Regions from separate parts of the Janthinobacterium amylolyticum genome, predicted to be linked through region 1. Evidence: predicted binding sites of a transcription regulator. Region 1 holds the regulator's gene; the other holds the start of a gene.
What was found. Region 1 encodes HrcA, which represses chaperone genes, less so after heat shock. Its sites were predicted from a motif close to TTAGCACTCNNNNNNNNNGAGTGCTAA; they were not measured.
Positions count from the first base shown of each region.

Region 2: the regulator HrcA is predicted to act here: its motif matches at 2,798-2,824, upstream of rpoH (RNA polymerase sigma factor RpoH).

Region 1 covers NZ_JBNYXL010000013.1:81,559-85,939, forward strand. The annotation lists gene dapB (4-hydroxy-tetrahydrodipicolinate reductase) at 1-796, opposite strand, end outside; gene ACQ4WR_RS24660 (outer membrane protein assembly factor BamE) at 816-1,463, opposite strand; gene fur (ferric iron uptake transcriptional regulator) at 1,659-2,090, shown strand; gene hrcA (heat-inducible transcriptional repressor HrcA) at 2,162-3,178, opposite strand; gene ACQ4WR_RS24675 (HAD family hydrolase) at 3,282-4,007, opposite strand; gene ACQ4WR_RS24680 (hypothetical protein) at 4,255-4,381, shown strand, end outside.
Region 2 covers NZ_JBNYXL010000009.1:231,295-235,675, forward strand. The annotation lists gene ACQ4WR_RS20305 (ABC transporter ATP-binding protein) at 1-657, opposite strand, end outside; gene ACQ4WR_RS20310 (hypothetical protein) at 740-1,192, opposite strand; gene ACQ4WR_RS20315 (hypothetical protein) at 1,371-1,637, shown strand; gene rpoH (RNA polymerase sigma factor RpoH) at 1,740-2,633, opposite strand; gene ftsX (permease-like cell division protein FtsX) at 3,116-4,036, opposite strand; gene ACQ4WR_RS20330 (cell division ATP-binding protein FtsE) at 4,033-4,381, opposite strand, start outside.

The DNA.
Region 1 (4,381 bases):
ACAGCACATCCTGCATGTCGAACAGGCCGGCAGGCTTGTCGGCCAGGAAACGCGCGGCGCGCAGGGCGCCGTGGGCGTAGGTGACGCGGCTGCTGGACTTGTGGCTGATCTCGATGCGCTCGCCGATGCCGGCAAACAGCACCGTATGGTCGCCCACGATATCGCCGCCACGGATGGTCGCAAAGCCGATGGTCGACGGATCGCGTTCGCCCGTCACGCCTTCGCGGCCATACACGGCGCATTCCTTCAGGTCGCGGCCCAGGGCGCCAGCCACCACTTCGCCCATTTGCAGGGCCGTGCCCGATGGGGCATCAACCTTGTGGCGGTGGTGCGCTTCGATGATTTCAATGTCGTAGCCTTCGGACAGGCTTTTCGCGGCCAGTTCCAGCAGTTTCATGGTGACATTCACGCCCACGCTCATGTTCGGCGCGAACATGATGGCGGTCTTTTCGGCGGCGGCGGCAATCGCGGCCTTGCCCGCGTCATCGAAACCGGTGGTGCCGATGATCATCTTGATGCCGTGCTCGGCGCAGTACGCCAGGTGCTGCAAGGTGCCTTCGGGACGCGTGAAGTCGATCAGGTAATCGGCGCCGGCCAGGCCGGTGGCCAGGTCGGACTCGATCAGCACGCCGGCAGGCTTGCCGAGGAAAGCGGCGGCATCCTGGCCGACGGACGGCGCACCGGCGCGGTCGAGGGCGCCGGCCAGCACGGCGTCGGGGGCATTGCTGACGGCTTCGATCAGAATATGGCCCATGCGGCCGCTGGCGCCAGCGATGGCAATTTTCAGTTCAGTCATTTTATTCTCTTGCAACAACTTATTTGGTGGGTTCGACAGCAGGTGCAGGCTCGGCGGCAGGTGCAGGCTCGGCGGCAGGCGCCGGGGCTGGTGCCGGCTCAGGCTTGCTCACCGGAACGGCAGGCGTGGCTTCGGCCGGCACCGGCACGGCGCTAGGCGCCACGGGCGATGGCACGACGGCGGCGGGCGCCTCGGCCTTGGCAACTTTCGCGAACGGCGACGGACCGGCGATGCGGTCGATGTATTCTTTCTCGGTTGGCAAGTTGCCGCCTTCGAAGCGCTCCACTTTGCCTTCTTTGTCGAAGTACACGACGACGCGGCTGCTGGTGGTTTCGCCGTTGCCGCGGGCCAGGCGGAATGGATAATCCCAGCGGTCGGCATGGAAGATATCGGTCAGCAGCGCGGTGCCGAGGATGAAACGGACCTGGTCGCGCGTCATGCCGACTTTCAACTGGGCCAGCATCTCTTCGGAGATAAAGTTGCCTTGTTGAATGTCAGGGCGATACGGCGAGAAAAACCACATGAATTTCTGCAGCGGCGTCACCGTGGTGGTCTGCGCACCTTTTTCTGGCACGACTTCCGTGCCCTCTTTCTGGGTGATGGCCGGCTTTTCGCCGAGGATGCCACGGCTGGCACAGCCGGAGAAAGCCAGCGCGACACAGACCATGCCTGCCACGACTGGGGCTCGAAATGAAAGACGCTGCCAGAGAGATGGCAATACAGCCGGTGTTACGCGCATAAATGACCTCAATTTGATGAACAAAACGCCAGGAGTGACCGGCCCGCCAAAAAATGCATATTTTGGCACTCCCCGCTAAAACGCTATATGATAAAGCACCTGACCCACATACGAGCAACAAACATGAGTAACAATCCTAGTGATCTCAAGGCAAGCGGCCTGAAAGCCACCCTGCCACGGCTGAAGATACTCGATATCTTCCAGAGTAGCCCGGTACGCCACCTGACAGCGGAAGACGTGTACAAAATTCTGCTGGCCGACAATATGGATGTCGGTTTGGCAACTGTCTACCGTGTCCTGACGCAATTCGAACAAGCCGGCTTGCTTAACCGCAACCATTTTGAAACCGGCAAGGCGATTTTCGAACTCAATGAAGGTTCCCACCATGACCATCTGGTGTGCCTCGATTGTGGCCGGGTCGAAGAGTTCTTCGACGAAGACATCGAAATCCGCCAGCAAAAAGTAGCGGAAGAGCGCGGCTTCAAGATCGCCGAACACGCGCTGGCCATTTATGGCAACTGCATCAAGACGGCTTGCCCGCACAAAACCGCCTGATGCATGCCGGCCGTTTCCACCAGGGAACGGCTGGCATGGTCTTCAAAACCATCCATCCGCCGCTGCAGCGCCTAGTGCTGGCTGAGCGCGTTGGACAATAGTTTTGCCGTGATATCGACAATCGGAATGACGCGCTCGTAGGCCATGCGCGTCGGTCCGATCACTCCCAGGGTGCCCACGATCTTGCCGTTGACTTCATACGGCGCCGTCACCACGCTCATTTCATCCATCGGCACCAGGTTCGATTCGCCGCCGATGAAAATCTGCACGCCCGTCGCCTTGCTCGACACGTCGAGCAGCTGCATCAGTCCCGTCTTTTGCTCGAACATGTCGAACATCTGGCGCAGCGAACTCATGTTTGATGACAAATCGCTCACGCTAAGCAGGTTGCGTTCGCCTGAAATCACCATGTCGTCGCTGTGGTCGGCCATCGCTTCGCTGCCCGCTTCCACGGCCGCCTGCATCAGGCTGCCCATGTCGTCGCGCAACTGGCGCAGCTCGCCCTGCAGGCGCACGCGCACGGCGTCGAACGACAGGCCGCCATAATTCTGGTTGATGTAGTTGGCCGATTGCACCAGTTGCGCGGGCGTGTAGTCCGCTTCCGTCAGCAATAAACGGTTCTGCACGTCGCCGCCAGGGGCGACGATGACCAGCAGGATGCGCTTTTCCGACAGGCGCAGAAATTCAATTTGCTGGAACACGGATTCGCGGCGCGGGCTGAGCACGACGCCGGCAAATTGCGACAGCGATGACAGCATCTGCGCCGCATTGGCGATGGTGCGCTGCGGCTGCGGCGTCTGCAGGCGCATGCGCGACTCCACCATATGCTCGTCCAGATGCTTGACGGTGAGCAAGGTGTCGACAAAGATGCGGTAGCCGCGCGGCGTGGGGATGCGTCCTGCCGAGGTATGCGGGCTGGCCACGTAGCCGAGTTCTTCCAGGTCGGCCATGATGTTGCGGATCGTGGCCGGCGACAGGTCGAGGCCGGAAATTTTCGACAGGGCGCGCGAACCAACCGGCAGGCCGTCGGCGATATAGCGCTCGACCAGGGCTTTCAGCAGGGTTTGGGCACGGGTATCGAGTTGCATGGTGTGTAGAGTTAAGCCAGTATTCTGTTAAGCAAGCGGCAACGAAAGTGGCCAAGCGTGCGTCAACTGCTTCTATTATGCACGTTCGACCGGCCCACGGCGATCAATCTTCCAGTTGCTGCCGCAGCCAGAGCAGCAATTCATCAAAGTTGGCGCAGATGGCGTCGGGCTGCACGCCGGCCGCCAGGTGGGCATCGCTGCCCTTGCGGTTCATCCAGACGGCGCGCATGCCGGCCCCTTGCGCTCCCGTCACGTCAAAATACAAATCATCGCCCACATACACGGCCTCGCTCGGCGCCACGTCCAGCGCGGCGCATGCGGCCAGGAAGATGCTGGCATCGGGCTTGGCGACGCCGAAATCGCTGGCGGCGATGGAGACTTTAAAATGCTGCGCCAGGCCGATGATGTCAAGATCCGCATTGCCATTCGAGATGGAACCGACCAGCATGCGCTGGCCCATCCAGGCCAGGCCGGGCAACACGTCGTCAAAGGGCTGCACGCGGTTGCGCGCGGCCAGGAACTGGGCAATGGCCTGGTCCACCAGCGCCGTGTCCTCGCCCGCCGCCTCGAAGGCGGACAGCAGGCCGGCGCGGCGCAATTCGATCAGGTTGCCATGGTAATGCGGCTGCGCATTGAGCATGGCCAGGCGATGCTGGCGCAACACCTCGATGGAAAACTGCTGCGCCACCTTGGGCGCGTGCGTGGCCAGCCAGTCGTGCAGCAAGGTTTCGGCGGCGGCGATCACGGGCGCGATGGGCCACAGAGTATCGTCGAGGTCGAACAGGATGGCCTTGGGCGGCACGGCGGTATTGACAGGAGCAAGAGACATGGCTGATTCACAAAAGAGTGCCACGGCAAGGCGCGCGGCGGAAGGCTATTGTCGCACTGATCATCGCCGCCGACATGGCGGCTCGCTAGCAAAATGGTGCCAGGCCAGCGCTTCTCAAGGAAAATTTGTTACACGGAGATACAAGGCAAGATCAATCGGCATGCCAGATAGACTAAAATAGGCGCCATTCCAATGCGGCGCCAGCGTCCGTGTTGCGCTACCCTACCTAATTCGTTTTGGAGAATGTATGAAAAATTTGTACCTGCGCTCGATGCTGGCGGTGGCTTGCGCCGCCACACTGGCAGCCTGCGGCGGCAGCGGCGGCAATCTGTACCTGGGCGGCCAGGTGAGCGGCTTGTTCAAGGATGGCCTGA
Region 2 (4,381 bases), on a different contig from region 1:
GATATCGTCCAGGCTGCCCGTGGCCGCCAGCGCGCCCCGGTGGATGATGGCAACACGGCTGCACAGTTTTTGCGCCATGTCGAGCAAATGCGTGGACACAAAAATGGTGGTGCCGGCCGCAGCGATGCGCAGCAGGCGTTCCTGCACGTCGCGCGAGGCGCGCGGGTCGAGGCCGTTGATGGGCTCGTCGAGGATCAGCACGGCCGGGTCATGGATCAGCGCGCATGCCAGGCCCAGCTTTTTCTTCATGCCCAGCGAGTAATTCACGGCGAAATCCTCGCTCGCTTCGTCCAGGCCGAATTCCGTCAGCAGGCGCGCCGCGCGCGCGGCCGCCTCGGCGCGGGGATAACCATGCATTTCGGCCACGAACTGCAGGATTTCGCGGCCGCGCAAATAATCGTAAAAAATCGGATTGTCGGGCAGGTAGCCCACCTTGCGCTTGACGGCGGCGCCGTCGCGGTGGCAATCGAGGCCGTCGATCAGGACCTTGCCGGCACTGGGCACGAGGATGCCCATCAGCATGCGGATGGTGGTGGTTTTTCCCGCCCCATTCGGTCCCAGGAAGCCGAAGACTTCGCCTTTATTGACTTGCAAGCTGAGCGGCTTGACGGCCTCGAAGCTGCCGTACTGTTTGGCCAGGCCCTGGAATGCGATCATCGTGCTGCCTTGGTGAATGAGTTGCACGATCATAACGCGTCAAGCAGGCGCCTGCCTAGCGACAGGAATTGACGCTGGACAATCAGCGGGGCAGGGCGTTCTGCGTGATTTTCACTTTGACCCGGTAGGTGGGTTGTTCCGCGTCCAGCGCCGGCGGCGTGGCCGGATCGACGTCCAGCAGGGTAAATGTCAGGTGCTTGACGCTGGCGGAGCTGGCGCCGCCGGGCATGGAATCGGACAGGACGATATCCGTGGCACCGGCCTTGTTGATCAGGCTGAAGCTGTAGCTGACGTAGCCTTTCCACACGCACACGGCGCCCTTGCGGCAGCGGCTGTCGTTCACGCGTTCGAGTTTCAGGGTGTCGGTGGCCGTGATGGCCACTTGCTCGCCCGGCGAGAGTACGTGGGTGAGGCTGCGCGGCGTGTTTTCAGCGTCGCCGGCGCTGCCGGCAGCGCCGCAGCCAGCCAGCACGGCCAGGCAGGCGAGCAGCAAGGGGAGTAACAAGGTACGGTAAGAGCGGGTCAGATAATGCATGCTTTTCCTTTCAGATAGAGCGTCCTTGGCGTGGCGGCCACGCAAGAGATTAAAATGATAATAACAAATTGATATTTTTCCGGCGCACTCCTGGCGCGCTGCGGATGAATTGCTGCGCCGGCCACGCGGCACACCGATTACTGCGTAGAATGGCTGTTTTGAAAATCAGGAAACAACCATGAAAAAAACCGACCTGGCCAAAAGCGATGCCAAGAAACTGATGGGAAAGATGCACGTTCCCGGCGCCGGTGCATTCGGTAAGGAAGCAGTGGTCATCGACCGCCGCGAACAGCGCAAGCGCGATCAGGCCCTGGGCCTGGTGCCATTCGCCGTCAAGCTCAACAGCGATCTGGTCTTGCAATTGCAGAACATCGCCAAGGAGCGCGGCGCGGATCTGAATGAGGTAGTCGCCGAGCTGATCGCCAAGGGCTTGGCTGCAGCTTAACGGGCGACAATGTTTATCTGTTGATAAACATTAAAGTTCAAAACTAAAAGGCGCCTTGCGGCGCCTTTTTTACTGCGGCTGTAGCGTGGTGTTACACGTCCATTACACGTAGGCCGCCAAAGCGCCCTTCATTTTTTTCAGTGCCGCCACTTCGATCTGGCGGATGCGTTCGGCCGAGACGCCGAACTCTTCCGCCAGCGCGTGCAGCGTGGCGCCGGAACCGTCATCGTTGGCCAGCCAGCGCGCTTCGATGATGCGGCGCGAACGGGCGTCCAGCTTGCTCAAGGCCGTTTCCAGGCCTTCCGATTGCAGACGCGTCACTTGTTCCGCTTCCAGCACCTTGGTCGGCTCGGTTTGCTCCGACGACAGGTAGGCGATCGGCGAAAACTTGTCGTCTTCATCGTCGGTCGGCGATTCCAGGGCGATGTCGCGGCCGCTCAGGCGCGTTTCCATCTCGATCACTTCTTCGCGTTTCACGTCAAGCAGCTTGGCCAGCGCATCGACTTGCTTGGGCGTCATCGCGTCCAGGCCCGTCTTGTGGCTGCGCAGGTTGAAGAACAGCTTGCGCTGTGCCTTCGTCGTCGCCACTTTGACCAGGCGCCAGTTTTTCAGGATGTACTCATGCATCTCGGCTTTCACCCAGTGCATGGCGTACGACACCAGGCGCACGCCCTGGTCCGGATCGAAACGTTTCACGGCTTTCATCAAGCCGATATTGCCTTCTTGAATCAGGTCGGCGTGCGGCAATCCATAGCCCAGATAGCCGCGGGCAATCGAGACCACCAGGCGCAGGTGCGACAGCACCAGCTCTTGCGCGGCGGCCAGGTCATTTTTTTCACGCAGGCGTTTCGCCAGCGAAATTTCTTCGTCATGGGTCAACATGGGCAGACGGTTCACGGCCGAAATATAGGCATCGATATTGCCCAGATTGCCGGTGAACCCGAGGCCCAGCGCATTATTTTTGGTCGGAACCAATGCGGACGTTGCGGACATCATAGTCATGTTTTCTCCCTCGTAGTCTTGCTTTGTTCCAGTTGGCCATGTCACACGACATGGCCCGATTTTCGTTCGTTTTTTGCGTATTCGGTCTTGCGCTTGGCAGATCGCGGCACCATCTTCATTTGGCGCCCTTGGCGTGTCTGCCTTGGTATGTCTGTATATTAGCACTCTCTGTCAGAGAGTGCCAATCGGCACATTTAATCGTCGTGATAGCCTAAATGCTATGGCGAATCGCCAGTTGATATTTTCTCTGAAACGCGGCGCCAGGCCGCATGGTGGCTGCGTCATGCACCGTTCCGCTCTTGCCTCACAGGGCCACACCTTCTTCACGACAACATGCATAGTCTACGGCCGCAAGCTGAAGCGAGCCTTAAGAATACTTGCTAAATATCAAGATAATCGCAGTATGGGGCGAATAGCAAAAAAACAAGAGGCAGTCAGGCATGGCGGCACCGCAGGCGCCGCCATGGGGAGGAAGGTCAGTTCAGGCGCGCCAGATGGCGCTGTACGCAGAGGAAGGCGCCGATCAGGCCCAGGCCCGCGCTGAGGGCGAGCAAGCCGGCCATCGGCAGCGGCGCCAGCGGCACCAGCTGGAATTCGGACGCATACAGGCGGGCAAACTCGGCAATTGCCGTATTCAGTGGCTGCAGGGCCAGCGCCACCGCACCCAGCGCCAGCGCGCCGGCGCACAGGCCCAGCAGGGCGCCCGTGTAATAGAAGGGGCGGTGGATGAAAGTATCCGTCGCGCCGATCAGTTTCGAGATGCTGATTTCATCGCGCTGCTGCATCACCTGCAAGCGGATGGTGTTGAAGACAACGGCGATCACGGCCACGCCCAGGGTGATGGCCAGCAGCAGCAGCACCAGGCGCAGCACGCCCAGCAGGGCCGCCAGGCGCTTGACCCAGGCCGAATCGACCTGCGCCGACTCCACGCCGGGCAGGTGGCGCAGCTGTTCCGCCACCGCATCGACATCCTGCGCCTCGCTGGCGCTGTTGAAGGCGTCGAGTTTCAGCACATAGCTGTCGGGCAAGGGATTGTCGCCCAGGGTGCTCAGCACGTCGGCCAGGCCGCTCTTGTTTTTCAGCGCATCGAGCGCCTGCTCGCGCGGCACGAAGACGATCTTCGCCTTCTGGTCGCGCACGATCTTGCGCATTTCGCCGGCCAGGGCCACGGCCTGCTCGCGCGGCGTGTCGATTTTCAGGAAAATGCTGATTTCCGGGTCGACCGACATCTGTTCCGACATCGGACGTACATTGTCGAGCATGGTCAAGCCGGCGAACGGCAGCGACAGGGCGATGGCGACCACCACCACGTTCAATAAAAAGCCGCCCGGCGACTTGCGCAGGTGGATCAGCGCCGAGCCCAGTGCGAAGCGGTGTTGACGGAACCAGCCTCTCATGCGCGTTCTCCCTCGGCATCATCCTGGCCAGGCGTGGGCGTTGGTGAAAAATCGGGATCGGGCGGGGCGAACACGGGCGCCTGCGTGGCCTTGTCGATGGCCACCAGCTGGCCGTTTTTCAGGTGGATCACGCGGGCGGCGGCGTCGAGCATTTGTTCGTCATGGCTGGAAATGAGGCAGGTCACGCCCACGGAGTGGAAGGCTTTCAGGGCGTCGAGCACCTTGTTGGCGCTGGCGCGGTCCAGGTTGGCCGTCGGTTCGTCGGCCAGGATGATCTGCGGCCGGTTGACGATGGCGCGCGCGATCGACACGCGCTGCTGCTCGCCACCCGACAGCGACAGCGGA